DNA from 3 places in the Chryseobacterium sp. MIQD13 genome. Region 2 is predicted to be linked to each of the others. Evidence: riboswitches for the same ligand, from Rfam matches in the RefSeq annotation. Region 2 holds a riboswitch; each other region holds the start of a gene.
What was found. Region 2 has a riboswitch for S-adenosylmethionine ahead of ACQWU4_RS11780 (TonB-dependent receptor plug domain-containing protein). Riboswitches for the same ligand answer to the same signal wherever they lie in the genome.
Positions count from the first base shown of each region.

Region 1 (8,377 bases), 770 kb from region 2:
GAATTTGTGAAATCTAAAGCAAATGGAGCTTACGTAAATACCGGATACCGTGTAATTAGACTAGTTCCTTAACCTATTTGTGCTTTTTTAAAGGAATATTTTTAACATTATCTTTATATTTGCATAATATTTAAATCAATACATGAAAGCACTTGTATTTCCTGGGCAGGGTTCTCAGTTCGTAGGAATGGGAAAAGAATTATACGATTCCAGAAAAGACATTAAGGACTTAATGGAATATGCCAACGAAATTTTAGGTTTCGATATTCTTTCCCTGATGTTTAATGGTACGGATGAAGATCTGAAGAAAACAGAAGTTACCCAGCCTTCAATATTTATACATTCAGTAGCTGCTTTAAAAGCAGTAAACGGTCTTGGAGCCGAAATGGTTGCAGGACATTCATTAGGCGAATTTTCAGCTTTAGTGGCTAATGGAGTTCTGTCCTTTGACGATGGTTTGAAATTAGTATCCGAGAGAGCAAAAGCTATGCAGGAAGCCTGCGATATCAATCCAAGCTCTATGGCTGCAATTTTAGGTCTTGATGACACTAAAGTTGAAGAGATATGTTCACAAATCAGCGGTATTGTAGTACCTGCTAATTATAACTGTCCTGGCCAATTGGTAATTTCAGGAGAAACAGCAGCTGTAGAAGAAGCTTGCATAAAACTTAAAGAAGCGGGTGCAAAAAGAGCATTATTACTTCCGGTAAACGGAGCATTTCACTCCCCGTTAATGCAGCCGGCACAGGAAAGACTGGCAGCGGCAATTGAAAATACAAAATTCAGAAAAGCAACTATTCCGGTATACCAGAATATTACAACTACAGCAGTAATTAATCCTGAGGAGATCAAACAAAATCTGATCGCTCAGCTTACAGGTCCTGTAAAATGGACGCAGTCTGTTCAGAATATGATCAAGGACGGAGCATCTAATTTTGTAGAAGTAGGTCCCGGAAAAACCCTTCAGGGACTGATCAAGAAAATTGATCCTTCTGTAGATGTTGCTTCTGCAATCTAAATAAAAAATATGAGCGGAATATTTTCACCGGGAAAGCTTATGCTTACTTCAGAATATTTCGCAATAGACGGAGCTCTTGTCCTGGCGGTACCTACCAAGCTTGGACAAGAGTTTTTTTTTGATGAAAAAGACGACCGGAGATCTCTGATATTTTGGGAAGCGCATCATCAAAACAAATTATGGCTGAAGGCTGTCATTGATTATAAAAACTGGCAGATCCTCGAAACCAATCTTCCTTCAAGCGCTGAATTTATTCTTAAAACCTTAAAAAATGTTCAGCAACTTTCTAAAATCAAATTCAAGAACAGTTTTACTTATCATCTGAAGACCAATCTTCAGTTTCCCGCAGACTATGGACTTGGAAGCAGTTCTACACTCATGAATAATTTGGCGGAGTGGGCTGGTATTGATCCTTTTCATCTCAACAGCATTAGTCTGGGTGGAAGCGGTTATGATATTGCGGTTGCAAAAGAGAAATCAGCTATTCTTTTCCAGAGCAAACCTGAAATAAGTTATGAGAAGGTTGATTTCAGTCCGATGTTTAAAAATGAACTGATTTTTATTCATTTAAATCAGAAGCAGGACAGCAGGGAAGGAATCAATTTTTACAAGTCAAAATCAAAGTCCCAAATACTCGTTGATGAATTTTCGGATATCACAAAGAAAGTTTTGTTATGCGGTGAATTGGAAAATTTTTCTCAATTGATGATGATTCATGAGCAAAAAATATCAAAATTCCTTGAAATTCCTACAGTTAAAGAAAAAAATTTCACAGACTGCCCTGTTTTTGTTAAAAGTTTGGGAGCCTGGGGCGGAGATTTTGTGATGAGTGCCAAATTTCATGGCTATAAGGACTATTTTTGGGGAAAAGGTTTTAATACTGTTTTTGAATGGTCTGATATAATTAATTTATAATCAGTAATTTACAGCCAGGTTTTTTTATTTGCCATTCTGACTTATATCATTATATTTAAACCACCTTTAACAAATAATTAATATTAATTTTGTTGAACCCAATAAAGAAATAGAAAATATAAGTAAAATGAAACACGCTAAAATCATCCAGGATTTAGAAAAATTAGGGATTAAAGGAAATTATGAACTCGTCTATAACCCGTCTTATGAAGAGTTATATCAGGCTGAGGTAGCTCCTGAAAATCAAGGCTTTGAAGAAGCTGAGCTTACAGAATCTGGTGCAGTATCAGTAAAAACTGGAATTTTCACAGGTCGTTCGCCTAAAGACAGATACATAGTTCAGGATGATGTTACAAGAGACACAATTTTCTGGGACGGGAAAGTAAACCTTCCTACAACAGCGGAAAATTTTGATTCTTGTAAAGGATTAGTGCTGAACCAGCTTTCTGAGGCTAAAAAGATCTATGTAGTTGATGCTTTTTGTGGTACCAATACAGATACAAGACTAAAAGTGAGGTTCATCGTTGAAGTAGCGTGGCAGGCGCATTTCGTTACTAATATGTTCATCCGTCCGTCTCACTACGAATTAGAAAATTTCGGGGAGCCGGATTTCACAGTAATCAATGGTTCCAAAACAACCAACCCGAACTGGGAAGCTCAGGGATTAAATTCTGAGAACTTCATTATGTTCAATCTTACCGAAAAATTACAGATCATCGGAGGTACATGGTACGGTGGTGAAATGAAGAAAGGGATGTTTGCAATGATGAACTACTATCTTCCACTAAAAGGAATGGCTTCTATGCACTGTTCTGCCAATGTAGGTGAAGGTGGTGATGTCGCTCTTTTCTTCGGTCTTTCCGGAACAGGAAAAACAACTTTATCCGCAGATCCTAAGAGATTCCTTATCGGTGACGATGAGCACGGTTGGGATAACAATGGAGTATTCAACTATGAAGGTGGATGCTATGCTAAAGTAATTGACCTTTCAGAAGAAAAAGAGCCGGATATTTTCAGAGCAATCAAAAGAGATGCACTTCTTGAAAATGTAGTGGTAAATAACGGTGTTGCTGACTATAAAGACGGATCTATCACTGAAAATACAAGAGTATCTTATCCTATTTATCATATCAACAAAATTGTTCTTCCTTCTAAAGCCGGACATGCTAAGAAGATTGTTTATCTTTCTGCTGATGCCTTCGGAGTATTGCCTCCGGTTTCTATTTTAGATGAAAACCAGGCACAATATCACTTCCTTTGTGGATATACTTCCAAACTGGCTGGCACTGAAAGAGGAATCACTGAGCCTGAACCATCTTTCTCTCCTGCATTCGGAGAAGCGTTCCTTACCCTTCACCCAACAATGTATTCTAAAACATTGATCGGGAAGATGAAAGAACACGGTGCAAAAGCATATTTGGTAAATACAGGATGGAACGGAACCGGAAAGAGAATTTCTCTGAAAGATACAAGAGCTATCATTGATGCCATCATTGACGGTTCTATTGAAAATGCTCCTAAAACTCAGGTTCCTATCATGAACCTTGAAATTCCTACACAGCTTCCAAATGTTTCTGAAGGTATCCTGGATCCTAGAGAAACATACAGTAATGCTGCAGAATGGGAAGAAAAGGCAAAAGATCTTGCTGCAAGATATATCAAGAACTTTGAACAGTACTGTGATACTGAAGAAGGGAAGAAGCTAATTGCTTCAGGTCCTCAGCTTCAACAGCAGACTATCTAATATAACAAAAGCCTCATCATTGATGAGGCTTTTTTATTTAATAACTTCAATCCTTCCGAAATATTTATTTCTATTATTACAATGTCATGCTGAGCGGAGTCGAAGCATCTGTTTTCTAAATTCCTGGTTTATTTCAAACTTAAAATAGCCAGTCTGTACCCATCCATTCCAAAACCGGACAATACAGCATCTGTATTGGCTGCCGTTACAGATTTCTGTCGGAATTCTTCCCTTTTATAAATGTTACTGATGTGAACTTCTACTTTGGGTTTTTGTATATTTTTTAGGCAGTCTGCTATTGCATACGAGTAATGTGTATAAGCTCCGGGATTAATCACCAAAGCATCAAAATTATCCTCCTGAAGTCTGTTAATGATTTCTCCCTCAATATTAGACTGATAATAGCTGATCTCATGATATGAGAATTCAGTCTCCAGTTTTTTCAGATAATCTGCCATGGAAATTGTACCGTATATTTCCGGCTCCCTGGTGCCCAGTAAATTAAGATTTGGACCATTAATGATAAGAATTCTCATTTGAAAAATTTATTCAAAGATAAATAATTTCTCTGCATATTAATTATTAAGTGTCATAGATGTTTGGACAGAAATTCTGGTATAATCAATCCGTATCTATTTTAAACTCCCTGTAACTCTCATTTAAAATTTATAACATAAATAATTAAAGACATTTCAAAAGAAAGATATGTTGATAAAACCTATGATCTGTTAATTTTTATGTCGATTGATTTTTTTTATCACTAAGGTTAATTGGTTCAGTGGAGTTATCTAAATGAATTTTTATAAATCATTGGTTTAATTTATTGACTTTCAGTTTGATATAGATTTAAGTTATTTCCCGTTTTTCACTTATTGAATTGTTTTTTTTATCTAAGCCGGAGAATAACTTTGCCAAATGTTTATTCAAAAAAATCTCATCGAAATGAGTAAGGATGACTTGATGAAAGGATTCCCTGCAATAACTTTTATCAATCTTTAAACTTAAATAATTTGAAAATGAAAAAAACAATATTACTTTTTGCAACCATTGCTTCTGGTTTTATTTATTCACAGGTTGGAATCAATACGTCAAACCCACAGGGGATTTTCCATGTAGATGGTTTGAAGGATAATCCTGCATCGGGAGTTCCAACTGCTCCACAGGGCTCGAATGATTTTACTATAACTTCCACAGGCAGAGTCGGAATTGGAACCACTGAACCCAATGCTTCTGCAATTTTGGATGTCAATGTAGACGGACTTGCCGTTGGAAGCAAAAAAGGACTTCTGGGTCCGAAAGTAGCTTTAACTTCTCAAACCGATCAGGTTACCATTCCTTCGCCGGTAGCAGGACTGCTTGTGTATAATTTAGGAACCGGAGGACTTGGCTATACGGGTTATGTATTCTGGAATGGCACGGAGTGGAGAACATTTAATAACGGGTCTCTTGCCCCCGGAACTTTAGGAGCTATTACCTGTAACGGAGTTACACTTTCGCCCGGAACTTATACTGCCGGGACACCTTATACCGGAACAATGAATGTTCCTTATACAGGGGGAAACGGGGGAGTGTATGCTGCACAGACTGTAGGTCCTGTAAACGGGCTTACTGCAACGCTTCCTGCCGGGAATTTCAATGTAGGATCAGGAATACTTAGCTATACGGTTTCAGGAATGCCAACTGCTTCCAGTCCTACACTGACTACTTTCCCGATAAATATTGGTGGGCAGACCTGTAGTGCAACGGTAGGAGCTGGAGCTGTGATTGCGCCTGGAGAGCTTGTGTATTATCACTCTTCAATTCCCCGCCAGACAACATCATTTCTTTTAAGCCAATTCCTTAATGATCTTCCGGTAGTTAATAATACTTTCAGAGTCGATGCTTTTATTACTTCTCCTAATGCGTTTGATGGAAATGGAACTTCTACTAATTTTGATCCGCGTCTTTACAATATTACCACCACCAATGCGAAAGTATGGGTTTCTGAGGTGTCTACCCATACAGGTGATTCACGTGGTGCTAATTTTTTAATTTTCCCAAATAATTACGCACAGTTTGATGATGGGGTTTATCTTACCTATGGAAGAAATGAGACTGTTACATTTGATATTACAACTGCGGATAACAAATGGTACAGGGTTTATTATGCATTGCGTATAGATAACAAATCTTATACAAGTTCGGGTAATGCCAGCGTTACCTCAGATTCTAATACATTAGACAATACATTGGAAGTTTTTGTTTCCATACAGAGACTGTATTAATACTTGAAATTAATCTTGGAAACATTAAATGGCGCCTTATGGCGTCTTTTTTTATTTCAGTATTTTATAAAATATGCATCATTCAATTATTAATAATGATATATCTCATGTTTGAAGATTTCATAATTCGTTAACTGCTTGCTGTGAGGGTTTTTAATTAAAAATTAAGTTAATTTTTGATAATATTTAGTAAAAAATTTTAAAGTCTACTTGTTTTGTAGACTAATTGTTTTTAGATTTGCAGACATATTTCGATCGGCTTATAAAGAAAGATGGAGGGAACTGACCCTGTGAAATCTTAACAACCTGCCCCTGCGCAAGGTGTTACATTCAGCCTTTAAAGGAAAAATAAGCATTTGGTTAATCGTATTTATCGATGCCCTTTGCTGACTTTTCTGCAAAGGGTTGATTTTTAATATACGATAAATAGAATTGATTATGATTAGCAAAAATTTAATTGCATCTAAGGTTTGGATTCCTCCTGTTGCTGTGTTTTTCTTAGGAATTATCAGCGTAAATGCACAGGAAGTAAAAGCAAAAAAAGATACAATCAACGAAAAGGAAATTGATGAAGTAGTAGTAATCGCTTATGGGAAAGCCAAGAGAACAAGTTATACAGGTTCAGTAGCTACCATCTCAAGTGATAAGATCAATAACAGACCTGTTACCAATATTACAAAAGCTCTTGAAGGGCAGGTTCCCGGAATACAGGCGGTAAGTGCTTCAGGACAGCCGGGTTCTACAGCTTCCATCAGGATCAGAGGAGTAGGGTCGATAAGCGCTTCCAGCGATCCGTTATGTGTGGTAGACGGAATTCCTTTTGACGGAAATATCAACTCTATCAGCCCGAATGATATAGAATCTATCAGTGTTTTGAAAGATGCTACGGCCAGTTCACTATACGGTTCAAGAGGAGCCAACGGAATCATCATTATCACCACAAAGTCCGGTAAAAAAGGGGAATCCAGAATCAATTTTAACATCAGTCAGGGATTTTCCGGCAGAGCCGTAAAAGATTACAAACAGGTAAGTACAGACGAATATTTCCAGCTGTATTGGGAAGCCTTGAGAAACGGCTATAAATCAGGACAAATAACTTCACAACAGGCAGGACAGATGGCAAGCGATAATCTTGTGAATGCTTTGGGAATAAACCCTTACGGAGCCGGATTTCCAAAACCTGTAGGAACAGACGGGAAGCTTCTTCCGGGAGCAAAGCCTCTATGGAATGACGATTGGAGGGATATTCTTCAAAGAACGGCATCCAGAAGCCAGGTGGATTTCGATATCAGTGGAGGAAGTGAAAAAAGTAATTACTTCTTTTCATTAGGCTACCTTGATGATAAAGGAATTGCCATCGAATCAGGATTTCAAAAATTTTCCACCAGATTAAAGATCAATTCCGAAGTTAAAAAGTGGTTGAATGCAGGGGCAAATCTAAGCTACACCAACAGTATTCAGCAGGCACCACCTTCTTCGGATTCCAGAACAGACAATATTATCAATGCAGCCAGAGTAATTCCGTCTTTCTATCCTTATTACGAAAGAAACGCTGATGGAAGCTACGTTTTGGATGCAGAAGGAAACAGGATTTATGATTTCGGGAAATACAGACCTACAAGTGCTTTACAAAACCAGAATGCCGCTGCAACTCTGCCTTTGGATAAAAACGAAAATAAAGAAGACAATTTTTCAGGAAAAGGATTCTTAGATTTTACTTTTCTTCCCGAATTGAAATTTAAAACCAGCTTTTCAGTTGATCTTGTGAATTACAATGGCCATTATTATTCAAATCCCCTTCTTGGTGAGGGAAGCGAGATTGGCGGTTCAGTAACGAGATCAAACAGCCGGACACTTTCTTATACAACGAGTAATATTCTTACTTTTGACAAAAAAATCGGGAAGCATCACCTTAATGTTTTGGGAGGTCAGGAATTTTATAAATATGATTACCAAACGATATCCGGTTCCAGGAGCCAGTTCTCCCTTCCATATTATTATGAACCTGATGCTGCAGCCCTGTTGGGAAGTTTCAGTGGAAACAGTGACAAATTTTCTTTGTTGAGCTTTCTGGGAAGAGCAGAGTATGATTTCAATAATACTTACTTTTTATCCGTATCAGGAAGGGCGGACGGTTCTTCAAGATTCTTCGAGGATAACAGATGGGGGAAATTCTGGTCAGTAGGAGGTTCATGGAAAGCTTCCAATGAAGATTTTATCAAGAACCTGAATATTTTCAACCAATTAACGCTTCGTGCAAGTTATGGAGGTCAGGGAAATGATAAATTGCGAAGACCAAATGGATCTTCACTTTATTATGCTTATCAGGAGCTGTACAGATTTTATAACAACCTTGGCGAACCGGGAACCGTTCTTGAAAAAGTACAGACGAATGATGTGAAATGGGAAACCAATCTTAATTTAAACCTGGGACTT
Region 1 is NZ_JBNWAF010000002.1:272,718-281,094, reverse strand. It holds gene ACQWU4_RS08395 (LysM peptidoglycan-binding domain-containing protein) at 1-72, shown strand, start outside; gene fabD (ACP S-malonyltransferase) at 143-1,018, shown strand; gene ACQWU4_RS08385 (GYDIA family GHMP kinase) at 1,028-1,933, shown strand; gene pckA (phosphoenolpyruvate carboxykinase (ATP)) at 2,061-3,677, shown strand; gene ACQWU4_RS08375 (type II 3-dehydroquinate dehydratase) at 3,806-4,213, opposite strand; gene ACQWU4_RS08370 (hypothetical protein) at 4,694-5,941, shown strand; SAM riboswitch class I at 6,199-6,296, shown strand; gene ACQWU4_RS08365 (SusC/RagA family TonB-linked outer membrane protein) at 6,380-8,377, shown strand, end outside.
Region 1: another riboswitch for S-adenosylmethionine. It lies ahead of ACQWU4_RS08365 (SusC/RagA family TonB-linked outer membrane protein); the one in region 2 lies ahead of ACQWU4_RS11780 (TonB-dependent receptor plug domain-containing protein).

Region 2 (8,377 bases):
ACGTACGGATGAAAACTACAATATTATAGGCGCTACCCAAAACTACAGCAATTCGATACGGAGAGATATGTGGAACGAGCTGACCCCAACTCTCAATCTTTCCTATAAAATCAGTAAGAATTCCGAGATAGGAATGGAATATATCTACGCCCGCCAGAAATCCGGGATGGATATCGTTAACACAACAAAAAATATTTCTTCAGATCTTGGTGAAGAAAATCTGTTAACCAATACTTTTCACCGTGAGAAGCTTCCGACACATACTTTAAGCGCCTACTACGACCTTAAACTGGATTCTTTGGGTAAAAAGCTAAGTATTGCGGGAAATTTCTATAAAAATAATTCTGATACCGAAGTGAATTTTTCTACGCTGAAATCCTCAGATCATTCTGTTCAGGATGTGAAAACCGTTTCTTTGATCTCCCCACAGATCTTTTCCGCGCAGGCAGATCTGGAACTACCATTTTCTTTTGGTACCATTGAAACCGGAGTGAAATTTAATCAGTTCAAAAACAGTTCGGATCTCAGATATTTCAACCTGAATGCAGGACAGTATGTGGAAGATCTTTTAAAGGCCAACATTTTTGAATATCAGGAAGAAAATTATGCGGCTTACATCAGCTATGCAAAATCATTTGGGGAACACTGGGAAACCAAAGCGGGACTTCGCTATGAAAACACCAATGCAGAGAGCTACACACCTTCTACCGGTTCAGGGAACAGCTATAATTACGGACAATGGTTTCCTTCTGCGTATGTTTCGTATAAACAGGATAAAAATGTATTCAGCTTTTCTTATTCAAGAAGGATTAACCGCCCGAGCATGAGCAACCTGAACCCTTTCCGCTGGTATGAAAATCCATATTCCTATTCTTCCGGAAATCCTTTGCTGACACCGGCATATATCAATAACTGGGAGCTGGCCTATACTTTCAACAATAAATTTTCTGCCAGTGTTTATTATCTGAAGATGAAAAATGCATTCGGCCAGATATCTTATATAGATGGTCTTTCGCAGATCAGCAATTATCTGAATTACTACAACAATAATTTCTGGGGATTGAACGCTTCTTATACCGATACTTTTTTCAGATTCTGGGAAACCAGCATATCTATGAATGCTTCTCTTCAGAATTCAACTGTATTCAATATTGAGGCAGAAACACAGAAAGGAAGTTCATTCAGCTATTCCGTCAACAATACATTTACTTTAAATAAAAATAAAACCTTTGCCCTATTCCTGAATTACAGCCACAGCCTTCCCTACAAAAATGTAAACTCCTATTTCAATGTTTTCCCTGAACTGACTTCAGGATTAAAGTTTTCCCTTATGGAAAAAAAACTACAGATCAATGCAACAGTTACCAATATTTTCGCACAAAGATACCGGGGAACCTACTATTTTAAAGACAATACCCAGCATATGGATAATTACTGGGACGGCAGAAGTTTCCGTTTAAGCGTCAATTATACCTTTGGAAGCAATAAAAAGAAAATCAGTAAGAAGAATATCAATTTCGAGGAAAAAGACAGGGTACAATAATATTTTAAACCATTAAGATATAATAAGCTGTTAAGAATATTAAGAGACTTTCCTCAAAACACAGGAAATCAGAATGATGAATCTCAACTATACTTAATTCCTTAAATCTGCTTAATGGTTTAAAGGGTTCATAAAATAAAAACAGAGATTTTATTCTCTGTTTTTTATTTGTCTTTATTTACTTTAGAATTTAAATTCCACTCTTGCAAAAAGGAAACGTCCTCCGATGCCGTATTGGGAAACCTGCCTTGAATATACAAATTGGTTATCGGCAGTCAGCGAACTGATATTGGGACTTTTGGAAGGCAGTATATTGAATATATTATTACTTCCTATCGTCGCCGAAATATTTTTATTGAAATCATATCCTACGGAAAGGTCCGTCACAAAGCGTTCATTTAAAACAAAGTGTTCCCTGCTTTCGGTAACGCCGTCAAAATTGGCATCCAGCACATCAGCATCTGTTACTTTTCCAAAATAGGAATTTCTAAGGGAAATCGTAAGCGCAGCAAGCCTTAAAGTGTTGGCAAGAGTAGCTTTGATACGCGGCACGGCTTCTTCAAAATACACCCTGTTAGGTTCGGAGAAATAATTATTGATCTGGCTCACCAGTTTAGGTGAAGCATGAATATCTCCAATTCTTCTGGTCTGATTAAGGTTAAGTCCAAGATTATTTTCCAGAGAAATCCCTTCCGAAATTCTTGAGTTCTGGGAAACAGTGATATCTAATCCTTTCGTTTGTGAATCCACTGCATTGGCAAAGAAATTCGCAGCACTGGCTCTGGCCAGATCGAAAGCTCCTTGCAGAACCGCCTGGTCTGATCCGGGTGCAAAATTTCCTTCAGGACGGTAGAATAAATCTGTAAGCACTACTCTGTCCTTAATCTTTATAAGATAAGCATCTGCTGTAAATACTAAACTCAAAGACGGGATCTTCCATGTAATGCCTGTGCTGTAGGACTGTGAGGTTTCCTGCTTTAATTTCGGAATTCCCAGTGCCTGAGCCGCCTCAGAATTATTTCTGAAAGTTCCTACCTGCGTTGTCTGCCCTTTCTGAATCAGTGTAGACGTAGAGCTATAGTAAATCTGTGCCAGAGAAGGTGCCCTGAATCCTGTGGAAACCGCTCCTCTCCAATTAAAATTCTTAGCCAGTTTTACATTTGTTGCCAGTTTATAGTTAAAAGTAGAACCGAAGTCTGAATAATTTTCAAAACGTACAGCTCCTTCCACTAACCACCAGTCGGTTGGCTCAATTTCAACATCAGCATAGGCTGCAATACTGTTTCTGCTTCCGGAAACCGCATTATCAGGGCTAAATCCAGGGAAAACCTGTGAACCGGCCGGCCTTATATTTCCAAAAAAATCAGTTGGTTTTTCATTATCAGGAGTAGCTGCTGTTACTACGTGTCCATATATATCATAAGAAACGTAAGAATTTTCTTTTCCGGCATTTACTTTATAATTTTCATACCGGTATTCCCCTCCAAAGGCAACATTTAAGCCATGTAAAACATCATATTTTTTTGAGAAATCCAGATTCAGAGTATTTTGTAAAAACTCTGATCCTCCTGCTTCAAAAGTTCTTGGAGAGCTGTCTCCCAGAGATGCATTAAATGTATTGACAACACCAAAATTAAAAGCATTCTTTCCAAAAGTATTACTCAGATCTACATTCCAGCCGTTCCATTTTCCTTTAATTCCTCCGGCTAAGGAATAATCATTTACACTTGCTTCAATCTGTGGTAAATATCCATTGGGTGTAACAGCATTGATATTTCTTTCTGTGTTTGGAAGCCGGAAAAATCCACCTGCATTTCCCAAACGGTAACTGTAACCTCCAAAGGAATATACTTTCCAGTCTTCATTTACAGGAATTTCGGAATTGAAAAAAAGCTGCGCTGACTGTAATTTAGACTGTCCTGCCCTCAGGCTGAAATCTTTTCTTTCCAGGCCTCTGTATTTAAGCTCCTGGTCCGTAAAATCCTTTCCTAATAAGCCTTGTAATGCTGTTATACTGTTCGCACCTGCTATCTGGTTTTTGAAATCCTGTGAAAAGTAATCAACCTGTGAAGCATACTGCTTAACAGTATTGATAATTTGCTGAGTATTGGAAGTGTTGGTTATATTTTTATACAACCCGTCAATATTAACTCCATTCTGCAAAGCCCTGTAATTAATAGCATTATAAGCATTGAAAATATCTCCCTGACGTACTCCTGCTCTGGAATACGGGTCACGGTACTGCACTGATCCTGTAACATTGATAAAACCTTTGTCACCAATTTTAGCTCCATAATTTAAATCTGCAGAAATAGTCTGCCCATCTATTCCGCCAGTGAAATTGTTTGCTGCAGGCGAAGCATATCCTCCTAAAAACACCTGACCTGAAAGTCCAAGCCTTTTTTTAAGGCCTAAGTTCACCACTCCTGCTATAGCATCAGAACCATATTGTGCAGAAGCCCCGTCTCTCAGCACTTCAATTTTCTCTAGTGCAAAGGCAGGAATAGCATTAAGATCAGTTCCCACAGAACCTCTTCCCGGCGTTAAAGTAACATTGATCAGAGAAGACTGATATCTTCTTTTTCCATTAAGTAAGACTAAAACCTGATCCGGGCCAAGTCCTCTGAGAAGGGCCGGATCTACAAAGTCAGTCCCATCATTCACAGTATGTGAAGTGGAAGAGAATGAAGGTACGACGTAATTGAGCGCCTGGCTTATATTATTAACCGGACTTTGTCTCAAAATTTTTGAAATATTGATGATATCTACAGGAACAGGAGTTTCCGTAAGAGATCTTCCCGATCCTCTTGATCCAAGAATTACCACATCATCAATCTTTTTAGATGAAGCAGAATCCGTTTGTCCAAAGTAAAATGCTGATATAATGGTTGCTGATGCTATGATTATTTTTTTGTTGAAAGTATACATGTATTTTCTATTTTATTATTACTGATTGTTTGGTTGGTCTTTGGCAATAGTATTCCTGTAACCTATTATTTAAGGTTACGATCAAAAGCCAGAATGTTTTTATTATTTTTTAAAGAAGTCTAGAAACAACAACACATGCGCATGTGGAAATGGCATGAAAACAGGTCAGAATAACAAAGTGATACTTCATGATCTGAAAAACGAAAATTTAAATTGGAAATGTGTTTCCCCTTGTCTTTAAACATTGATTTTATTTTTTTAAAACAAAAATTTCAAGATGGGAAGAAAAATAGAGAATAAACATTTTTTCCGGGCATGCCGGCTTATCTATTTCAGCACCTTGCTTGTTTTTGCAGGTTGCTATCCCATCTATGAGATTCTTGATAATTACGTGGCAAAGATATAAATATTTCGGAAATAAAAAAATAATTGCCTAAAAATTTAACTTTTCGCAAATTTCACCGTAACAAATCAATGTTTTTTACGTCTAACTAAACAGTAGTAAAAAAACATTATGAGAAAAACTATATTCGCGCTGTCTTTGCTTGCGTCTTTTTTTGCCTATTCACAGGAAAAAACCAATACCAGTCCGGACAAGGAAAAACAGATTGAAGGTGTTGTGATTACCAAAACTAAAAAAGCCGTTGAACAGAAAGCAGACCGTACTATTTTTGATTTTTCTGAACAGCCACAGCTCAATAACGGCAATGTTCTGGAGGGGATAAAGAAACTTCCGGGACTTGTAGCTACAGATATTGCCGGGATGATGTACCAGGGAAAAATCCTGGATGTTTATCTGAATGGACGGCCTTTAAATATTACTTCGAACGAACTGAATTCTTTTCTTGAAGGGATGCCTGCCAACTCAGTGGACAGAATTGAAGTGATTACCCAGCCCGGAGCAGAATTTCCTGCCACTTCAGGAGGTGCAATCATGAATATCATTACGAATAAGAATGCCAATAAGTATTTAACGGCAACGTATTCGGGAAATTACTCGTTTACGAATTACGATAAATTCAGAAGCAGAACCACTAATTCTCTAAACCTGAATGCCAGAAATAAATTTTTCGGATGGCAGCTGAACGTAGGCCAGAACTATCGTGAAAGTATGCTGAACGGAGATCAGGATGTGCTTCTTCATAATAATACAGACAGAATAGGGCGTGGTTATTTCGCAAAGGCAGGTGTAACCTTTGATCTGGGACAGGACAGATTATTATTGAATTACGATATTTATCACAATAACAATGACAATTATACGCTAAGTAACGGTATAGGAGACAGAACACCGGATAACAGTCCCTTAGGCTATTACCTGAGAGATTATGATTTTACTTCTTCAGATATTGCCCATACCAACAGTGTAAGACAGGAAGCTGTAGCGACTTATCAGAAACGTTTTGCGGATAAATCTCAAAAGCTGGATTTCCAGTTTGGATATACGAAAGCATATACAAAGTTTGGACAAGACAATGTATTTCTCGATAAAACATTCCAGGAGCCGTTTGAGCCCCTGCCCAGATATGTTCTCGGAAATGTGCTGAGCAATAATTCGGATATGAGAATTGCTAACTTTAAAATTGATTATTCCCAACCTATAAAGCTTCTGGATGGAGGGAAAGTTAGTTTGGGAGGTTTGTATGAGAGACAGGATTATGATACGGAAAGCAGAGGCCTTACCAATCTGGAGTATCAGAGACAAACGGCTTCCACTTATCTTGAATTTCAGGCGAAACTGAAAAAATTTGATTTTACCTTAGGAGCCAGAGCAGAAAACTATGATATCTCCGGGATTACAAGAGTCATAAAAGATGATGCTGTATTGGAAAGGGATTTAACACCTTTCAATAAGTTCAAACTTTTCCCGAATGCCAGTGTACAGTATAGCCTGATGAACCAGGTATACATTGCCGCTAACTACAACAAAAAGATCACTCTGCCGAGTATTTCTGCCCTGAATCCGAACAATGTTATATTTGGAAGCCCGAATACACAGGTAACGGGTAACCCAGATCTTCAGCCTACCATTTTCGACAACTATGAATTGAAGGTTTCCGCTTTTGATTATGCTTTCATTGGATACAGTGTAAGTTCTGCAAAGGATCAGGTGGCACAGATCATTATGAAAGACGGTAAGAACCTTTACAACAGACAGGTGAATATCTCGAATATGAAAATTCACAACTTCAATGTAGGTCTTCCGATTCCGTTTATGATTTTCAGTAAGCCGATGAGCGAGATCATGAAGTTTAATTTTAATCCTGATAAGATTAATTTCATGTACCTGTATGCAGGTTATCAGAAACATGATATTGACAATTTGAACAATAAAGGGTTCTGGATCTTTAATATCATGACTCAGCTGCTTTTGCCAAAGGATATCAAACTGACGGCCAACTACAGCTATCTGACACCAAAAGCAGGATATTTCTACTTTACTGCAGACAAACCGTTCAATAATAACCTGGATATCACACTGACGAAAAAATTTATGAATAACCGCCTTACGGTTTCTGTTTTCGCAAATGATATTTTCAACGGACAGGTGATGCAGGTTTATTCTAATCCGCCTGAAGGACAGTCTGTAATGATCAGAAGCAAATATGATACAAGAAATTTCGGAATTTCTATTAATTATAAAATTCCTACAAAAAATAAACTGGCTAAAGAGGATCCGAATATCCTGAACCAGACTAAAAAAGAAGACACTGGTGTAATGCAGCAAGGACAATAATTTTTAGGATTAAAAAACCATAAAATGAGGCAGTAAAGTAATTTTACTGCCTCATTTATTTAAAACAATATAATTTAAAAATCTATGGTCTGGAACCTCCAATCCAAAGTATCAATAAGGGTAAGCTTATTAGATTCTACAGGTAGCCCGGTGATGATCTTTAAAACCTTCATAGCCATCATACTTCCTACAATGCCGGGAAGTGCCCCCAAAACTCCGAGACTGTCACAATCCGGCATATTTTCATCGAAAGGAGGCTCCGGAAAGAGATCTCTTAGATTCTTACTTCCGCTGTAATTGAAAACAGCAACCTGTCCTGAAAACCCCAATATGCTGCCATAAACCAAAGGTTTTCCTAATTTCACACAGGTGTCATTAATTAAATACCTTGTTGTAAAATTATCGGAACCATCCACAATAATATCGTATTGCGAAAGGATTCCTTCGGCGTTGGAATACTCAATTTTTTTATCAATCCCGGTAAATCTTACCTGCTGATTCAGGTTTTTTACAAAAAATTCAGCACTTTCAACCTTGGAATTTCCGACTGTATTTTCAGCGTGAATGATCTGCCGGTTCAGATTGTGAAGCTCTACCTCATCAAAATCTGCCACACCCAGATTTCCAACCCCAGCCGCTGCGAGATACTGAATAACCGGACTTCCCAAACCTCCTGCGCCAATGACAAGTACTTTGGAACTGATGATTTTCCGTTGCCCTTCCAGCCCTATTTCTTCAATAAATATCTGCCGGCTGTATCTTGTAAAAATATCTTTGCTCATCTAGTAATTATTTTGAACCATTAAGGTTTTTTAAGGGATTAAGAGATATTCAGGTGAACTTTGCTTTAAGATCTAAAAATCTCGTGATTTTTCTTAATTATCTTAATAGCTTCAATATTCTTAATGGTTATATTCTTTTTAAATTCCGCTGTATGCAGGATCCCAGTCTTTCATTACAGGATCATAGCCAGCTTTTCTGATGATACTTTTTACTTCTTCCATGCTGCGTTCGTCACTGGTTTCGAACTGTTCCAGGGACTCAACGTCTACTGCATAACCTCCCGGATTTGTTTTTGAAGCGGCACTCATCGTTGTAGCTCCCAATGAAATGATATGATCTCTGAATTTTTCGTTTTCCCTGGTAGATATTGAGACTTCCAGATCCTC
Region 2 is NZ_JBNWAF010000002.1:1,042,607-1,050,983, reverse strand. It holds gene ACQWU4_RS11785 (TonB-dependent receptor domain-containing protein) at 1-1,543, shown strand, start outside; gene ACQWU4_RS11780 (TonB-dependent receptor plug domain-containing protein) at 1,727-4,471, opposite strand; SAM-I-IV-variant riboswitch at 4,765-4,863, opposite strand; gene ACQWU4_RS11775 (outer membrane beta-barrel protein) at 4,986-7,208, shown strand; gene ACQWU4_RS11770 (HesA/MoeB/ThiF family protein) at 7,283-7,990, opposite strand; gene thiH (2-iminoacetate synthase ThiH) at 8,129-8,377, opposite strand, start outside.

Region 3 (8,377 bases), 920 kb from region 2:
TAAAAATGAAAACGCTGTAAACTTTCCACAATAAGGAAATTGATAGGGAACCAGATAGGTCCGCGCCAGTTGCTGTTACCACCGAACATACGGCTGTCACTCTCAGCAGGAGTATAATAAACTACATTTTCTGTTCCGTGAACAGAGAATATGAAAGGATTTTCCTCATACACTTTTGACATCGCACGGATTCCGTAAGAACTTAAAAATTCATTTTCATCAAGCATTCTGTTCAGAACTTTTGTCAGCCTGTTTTTACGGAGAATACTCATCAGGTGCTTTCTTCCCTGTCCTTCCTCATCCCAGTGGGAAACCAGTTTCGTAAGTTCAGGCTTGTTCTTTAATACCCATTCCATTCTTGCCTGGAAATTCGGCATTTTATCCAGTAAATGATGATCTACAATCTCTACTGCAAACATCGGAATCAATCCTACGATACTTCTCAATTTCAGAGAGACACTGTCTCCGTTACCCAGCTGCAGTACATCATAGAAAAATCCATCCTCTTCATTCCATAAACCTTCTTTTCCATCTCCTAAATTTTCCATAGCTTCTGCGATATACAGATAATGCTCAAAAAACTTAATTGCCATATCTTCATACACCTGATAGTACTGAGCCAGCTCCATGGCAATCCGCATCATATTAAGAGCATACATAGCCATCCAGCTTGTTCCGTCAGCCTGTTCAAGATGTTGACCGTCCTTCAGTTCCATATTCCGGTCGAAAGCCCCGATATTATCCAGTCCAAGGAAACCGCCTCCAAAAATGTTTTTACCGTTTTTATCCTTTCGGTTTACCCACCAGGTAAAATTCAGAAGAAGCTTCTGGAAGACTTTTTCAAGAAACAAAAGATCAGGCTTGCCATTCTGCTTTTCATCAATCTTAAAAACCCGGAAACACGACCATGCATGTACCGGTGGATTCACATCGCTCAGATTCCATTCATAAGCAGGAAGCTGGCCATTCGGATGCATATACCATTCCTTGGTTAACAGTAAAAGTTGCCCCTTGGCAAATTCACCGTCAATGATAGAAAAAGGAACACAGTGAAACGCCAGATCCCATGTTGCATACCACGGATACTCCCATTTATCGGGCATAGAGATAATATCTTTATTATGAAGATGGTTCCATTCCGTGTTTCTTACATATTCATTAAAATTCCTCGGAGCTTCATGGTTTGGGTCGCCTTTCAGCCACTTTCCTACATTGTAATGATAGAACTGTTTATTCCAGAGAAGTCCTGCAAATGCCTGTCTCTGAACATTTCTTTCATCCTCATTAGTTGTTTCACTCTGAATTTCATTGTAGAACTCATCTGCTTCGATAGCTCTTGTACTGAAGATCTCGTCAAAATCTGCAAAAGGCTCGTCCGTCTCATCAGGACATAACCTGAAATCAAAAGTTTTGGATTGTCCTGCTTCAATGATTTCATCAATGATAAAAGAAGCTTTGGTCCCTCTTTTTTCCGGATTTACCGTGTTGCTCCCATAGACAATGTGATCATTGACTCCATCCTTAAAATAAGTGTTTCCCGAATAAGGCGCCCCGTATAATTTAGGAGTATTGGTTTCATTATCACAGAAAGCGCTTTTTGCTGCCAGATTTCTTGAATAGAATTTTTTGATCGAAATACTGTCATGGTTAACGTCAATGCACCCATCATACGAAGCATTCATTTGCCCCTTGTATGTATTGTAGCCCCATTTCCAGTTGTTTCGGAACCACGCAGCCGGAGCTATAACGATGGGAGCATCCTGCTTACTTCTGTTGTGAACAGTTACCCTTGCAAGGATATTATTATGATCCGCCTTACAATATTCAATAAAAATATCGAAATATTCATCGTCATTAAAAATCCCTGTATCAAACAGCTCATATTCAGGTTCCTTTTTGCTTCGTCTTCCGTTTTCAGCAACAAGATCATCATAAGGAAATGCATTGATCGGATACTTATACACCATCTTCATATAGCTGTGGGTAGGTGTATTATCTAAATAATAAAAAATTTCTTTGATATCTTCTCCGTGATTGCCCTGAGGATTGCTTAAACCAAAAAAGCGCTCTTTTACAATTTTATCTTTTTTATTCCAAAACGAGAAAGCAAAACAGAAAATCTGCTTCACATCAGAGATTCCTGCGATCCCTTCTTCACCCCATCGGTAAGTATAACTTTCAGCATTATTATGGTTTGCGTAATGCCAGGCATTTCCGTTCGGGCTGTAGTCTTCACGCACATTTCCCCATTGCCGGTTGCTGACGTACGGACCCCAGTTTTTCCATTTAGAATCTTGTAATCTTTCTTTTTCAACAGTCATATTTCATCATTTTTCAAGTACGAAGTTAGTTTTTTTGAAAAATAATTCCAATTCCTTCCACCTGAAGAATTATTAACATACCGTTGAAACACTTATTATTACAGCATTTTTTAATATTAAATATTTTTTTTGAAAAATTTAAAAGAAAAAACATATCTTTGCAGTGCGTTCATTCAAATATTGAAAATGTTATCAAGAAAGGTTGAGGGATTAGACCCTATGAAACCTTAGCAACCCTTTGCGCAAGCAGAGAAGGTGCTACGTTCTACCAATTTATTTTGGACAGATAACTCACTGAAGTTCTTTTCAGCCATTTCCTGTGGCATTTTCAATTGTATTAAAATAATAGAATTGAAAACAGAACTAAACTATATTAATCTTTCGTATCACACCCATTCCAAAAAGGAATGCCATATCCCGTTGACCTATCAGATCTTCGGGAAAGACTTGTTTTCAGCACCCATTATACTGGTTAATCATGCTTTGACCGGAAATTCAAATGTTTCCGGAGAAAAAGGATGGTGGAAGCAGTTAATTGGTGAAAATCAGGTAATTGATACAAATAAATATACTGTTCTGTGTTTCAATATCCCCGGAAACGGATATGATCATTTTTTAATTGACGAATACGAAGATTTCACACCATCAGATATTGCAGAAATATTCCTGAAAGGTCTTGAAGCTTTACATATCAAAAATTTATATGCCATTATTGGAGGTTCTCTCGGAGGAGGAATTGCCTGGGAAATGCTTGCCAAGCAGCCACAGCTGGCGGAAATTTTTATTCCCATTGCCTGCGACTTTAAAACCCATGACTGGCTTCATGCACAGTGTCTTGTTCAAAAATTTCTGTTGAACGGAAATGATGAACCGCTGCAAAAAGCAAGAATCCATGCTATGTTGTGTTACAGGACACCTCAATCCTTAAATGACAGATTTCAAAACAGATACGATCTTGAAAATCAGCGACTTGAGTCGGAAGACTGGCTTGTGTATCATGGAAATTCATTAAACGAAAGATTTAGTTTAAAATCTTATAAATTGATGAATCATTTGCTGATGAATATCAATGCCGAAGAACATCAGCTTGAAAAGATCAGTGCCCGAATGCACCTTATTGCAGTAGATACAGATTTATTTTTCCCTGCTTCTGAAATCCGAATGTGCTTTAAGCAGCTGAAAGATAAAAATAAAGAAGTTTTCTATCATGAAATAGAGTCAATTCACGGGCATGATGCCTTCTTAATGGAATACGAACAATTAAATACTATCATAAAAAATATTTTGTAGAATGAGAAATGCTAACGAAATAAAGTTTTTAAAAAACAGATCAATCATCAAGTTTGAAGGAGAAGATTTCTTAGGGGAAATCGGGATCGACGGAAGAATTTTTAAGGCGCTTACTTTGGCGCGTATCAGTGTAGGAGTGATCTCCCAGCAGGCTATCGAAAACGGAATTTCAATTCTGGTCAATGAAGCTGATGCAGAAAATGCAGTAACCTGCCTGATCGATGAGTTTGAAGCAGAAAGAAAATCCGGGAAAGTTTCCCAGATCTATAGTATCAATAATGTTTCCGTACTTGGTTTTGTAGCGGAAGATTTCAATAAAGTACTTGCAGAACTTGCAAGGAATAATGTATTTCCGCTTCTTCTGAATCAGGTTGCAGCTGAGAAAAGAGTTAATATTGTAGTTACCTCTTCCCAGGATGAGAAAACGAAAAATATCATTGAATCCGAAATATTCAAAAAACCTAAAACTGTTCATCTGGCGATCATTGGGCACGGGAATGTAGGGAAAACTTTAATAGACCAGGTTTTACAGTCTTCCGAAGAAATCAGAAGACGTAAAAAAATAGACCTTAAAGTAGTTGCGGTTGCCAATTCAAGAAAAATCGCATTTAACAAAAAAGGTTTCAATGAAGGCTGGAATGATGAGGTTTTAACGGCAGAACATCCGTCAAATGTTGAAGAGCTGATCAATTTCTCAAAAGAAAATCAGCTGGAAAACCTGATTGTAGTAGACAATACAGCAAGCAAAGATTTTGTAAAGAACTATCATGCATTGGCTGAAAACGGCTTTGATCTGGTTTCATCCAATAAAATTTTCAACACACTGCCAATTGAAGAATACCGTAAACTAAGATATACGTTGAGTAAAAACAACAGACGTTATCTTTATGAAACCAATGTGGGAGCAGGCCTTCCATTGATTGATACTATAAAATTATTACACCTTTCAGGAGAAAATATTACCAGAATAAAAGGGGTATTCTCCGGATCATTAAGTTACATTTTTAATAATTTCTCTGTAAGAAACGATAAATTCTCTACAATCATTGGGGAAGCTATGGAGAAAGGATATACAGAACCTGATCCACGCGAAGACCTTTCCGGAAATGATGTAGCAAGAAAACTTCTGATCCTTGCGAGGGAACTGGATCTGATTAATGAATTCCAGGATATCAATATTCAGAATTTAATTCCTGAAAATCTTTTGTCCGTTGATAAAAATGAGTTTATCTCTAGGCTGGATGAGCTGGATGAAGAATATCAGAAAATCAAAGAAGGGCAGGAACCGGGGCATGTGCTTCGTTATGTGGGCGATCTTCATGGTGACCTTCAGAAGGATAAAGGCCAGCTCGATGTAAAATTGGTTTCTGTACCGGGAAGCTCAGCTTTAGGACAGTTGAAAGGTTCAGATTCTATTTTTGAAATCTATACGGAAAGTTACGGTGAAAACCCGATTGTAATCATGGGAGCCGGAGCCGGAGCTCAGGTAACAGCGAGAGGAGTTTTCGGAGACATTTTAAGAGTAAGTGAAACGAAATAAATTAATGTAACAAGATAACAATTTAACAGTTTACCAATGATTACATCTGAGCGAAGCGAAGAATTTCATTGTTCCATTGATACACTGTTCTATTGGTAAATTAAATATTTTATGGAAAATTTTGAAACATCAGCGATAAGAACCCAGACTGAAAGAACTCAGTTTGATGAACATACAACGCCGCTATATCTTACATCAAGCTTTATTTTTCAGGATGCGGAAGATATGAGAGCAAGTTTTGCTGAAGAAAAACCTAAAAACCTGTACAGCCGTTTTTCAAATCCGAACGTGACTGAATTTACAGATAAGATTGCAAAAATGGAAGGTGCAGAAGCAGGATATGCATTTGCAACGGGAATGGCTGCTATTTATTCAACATTTGTTGCTTTATTGAATGCAGGTGATCATATTGTCAGCTGCCAGTCAGTATTCGGGTCTACACATACTTTATTTACAAAATATTTCCCGAAATGGAATATCGAAACTTCCTATTTCAAGGCAGAGGATGCTGGGAACGTGGAACAGTATATCAAGCCTAATACAAAAATCCTGTACCTTGAAACCCCAACTAATCCGGCAATTGAAATTCTGGATCTTGAGTTTTTCGGGCAGATTGCCAAAAAGCACAACCTTATCTTTATTGTAGATAATTGTTTTGCAACACCTTATCTTCAGCAGCCGATTAAATATGGTGCAGATGTTGTTGTCCATTCTGCAACGAAGCTTATTGACGGGCAGGGAAGAGTGTTGGGTGGAGTAGCAGTAGGAAAAGCTGATCTGATCAGGGAGATTTATCTTTTTGCAAGAAATACTGGTCCGGCTATGTCTCCTTTTAATGCATGGGTATTGTCAAAAAGTCTTGAAACATTGGCTATCCGTGTTGAAAAGCATTGTGAAAATGCACTTAAAGTAGCAGAATTTTTAGAGGACCACCCAAATGTAGAATTGGTAAAATATCCATTCTTAAAATCCCACCCGAGTTATGAAACAGCCAAAAAGCAGATGAAGCTTGGCGGAAATATCGTAGCCTTCGAAATTAAAGGAGGAATAGAAGGCGGAAGGAACTTCCTGGATAAAATAAAACTGTGCTCACTTTCTGCCAATCTGGGAGATACAAGAACCATTGTAACGCATCCTGCATCCACTACGCATTCAAAACTGACCGACGAGGAAAGAAATGAAGTAGGAATCACAGCAGGTTTGGTACGTTGCTCCGTAGGTCTTGAGCATGTAGATGATATTATTGCAGATCTTAAACAGGCTTTAGATTAATTCAGAAAAAGCACATTTTTGACAACAGAAATGATTAGCCAAAATTTAAAAAATGAAAAATTCAGAACAACTATATAAAGCTTTATCCGAAAGAATATTAATTCTTGACGGAGCTATGGGAACCATGCTTCAACGCTATAAGTTTGAAGAAGAAGATTACCGTGGAGAGCGTTTCAAAGACTGGGAACATCCTGTAAAAGGAAATAATGACCTGCTTTCTCTTACACAGCCTCAGGCGATTGAGGAAGTTCACAAGAAATATCTGGAAGCCGGAGCAGACATTATAGAAACCAATACATTCTCGGGAACCACAATCGCCATGGCAGATTATCATATGGAAGATCTGGTATATGAACTGAACTATGAGTCAGCAAAGATCGCCAGAAAAGCATGTGATGAATATACAGCACAAAATCCCGATAAACCCAGATTTGTTGCAGGTTCCATAGGACCTACAAACAGAACGGCAAGTTTAAGTCCGGACGTTAATGATCCCGGTTACAGAGCGATCACCTTTGAAGAATTGAGATTAGCTTACAAGCAGCAGTCTGAAGCTTTATTGGATGGTGGTTCCGACATTCTTCTGGTAGAAACCATCTTCGATACACTGAATGCAAAAGCAGCTTTATTTGCTATTGATGAAATTCAGGAAGAAAGGAATATAAAAATTCCGATTATGGTTTCAGGAACCATTACGGATGCTTCGGGAAGAACACTGAGCGGGCAGACAGCTGAAGCATTCCTGATCTCTGTTTCACATTTAAACTTACTGAGTGTAGGTTTCAACTGTGCACTCGGAGCAGATCAGCTGACACCTTATCTGGAAACTTTAGCCCATAATTCAGAATTTTATGTTTCAGCTTATCCGAATGCCGGACTTCCCAATGCTTTCGGAAAATATGATGAAACACCGGAAGATATGGCAAGACAGATCAAAGAATATGTGGAAAAAGGACTGATCAATATTATAGGAGGATGCTGTGGAACAACTCCTGATCACATCAAAGCTATTGCAGATCTGGTAGCCGGATATTCCCCAAGGAAATTGAAAAAATTTGCATGATTTATATAAATCAATAGATTTTTTTAATTGAATATGAGGTAAGTGCTTGATTATAAATGTTAACTTTAAGTGAGTCACAAAATTTAACATCATGGAAAAGCCCAGTTACTTAAAAAATTCAGACGATATAAAACTTTTTAATGAATTAAGAAAAAGAGTGAATCAGCGTATAGAAGGAATTCCTGAAAACAGAGATATTTATATTCAGATCAAAGCGGTTATCCTGCCTTTGGTCTATTTTGCGTTGTATTTCTTTGCCTTATTCAATGCTGACAAATCCTGGATATATGTCGGAAGTTTTGTTCTAATGGGAATTGCTTTGGTGCTGATTTATTTGAATCTCATCCATGAAGCGGCTCATAACAATATTTATAAAAGCAAAAGATTAAACTCACTTGTACTGCATATTTTCGACTTTATAGGAGCGAATTCATATATCTGGAAAAAAAGACATATTGCCAGTCATCATGCGTACCCGAATGTAGACGGATGGGATACGGATATAGAACAGAGCGGTCTGCTTTTAATCGTTCCATGGGTTAAAGCAAAAGGTGTTCAGAAGTTCCAGCACAGGTTTTTCTTTCTGGTATATCCTCTTTATCTTTTTAATTGGATGTTCATAAGAGATTTCAGGGACTTTTTTGATAATGAAAGAGTGATTTTAAAGACTCAGGGTTCAATTCCTGTTATCGAAAAAGTAAAAATGGTAAGCTACAAACTGTTTTATTTCTTTTACCAGATTGCAGTTCCTATCCTGTTTTTTAAAGTATCTGTAGGACTTGCATTGGGAGCATGGGTTCTTCAGGTGATAGCAGCAAGTATTTTTGCGCTGTTTGTGCTGTTGCCCTTACATCCGCTTCCTGACAATGCTTTTCCAAAACTGGATTCAAA
Region 3 is NZ_JBNWAF010000002.1:126,712-135,088, reverse strand. It holds gene ACQWU4_RS07690 (MGH1-like glycoside hydrolase domain-containing protein) at 1-2,321, opposite strand, end outside; SAM riboswitch class I at 2,508-2,614, shown strand; gene ACQWU4_RS07685 (alpha/beta fold hydrolase) at 2,673-3,611, shown strand; gene ACQWU4_RS07680 (ACT domain-containing protein) at 3,613-5,151, shown strand; gene ACQWU4_RS07675 (O-succinylhomoserine sulfhydrylase) at 5,263-6,423, shown strand; gene ACQWU4_RS07670 (homocysteine S-methyltransferase family protein) at 6,476-7,486, shown strand; gene ACQWU4_RS07665 (fatty acid desaturase family protein) at 7,578-8,377, shown strand, end outside.
Region 3: another riboswitch for S-adenosylmethionine. It lies ahead of ACQWU4_RS07685 (alpha/beta fold hydrolase); the one in region 2 lies ahead of ACQWU4_RS11780 (TonB-dependent receptor plug domain-containing protein).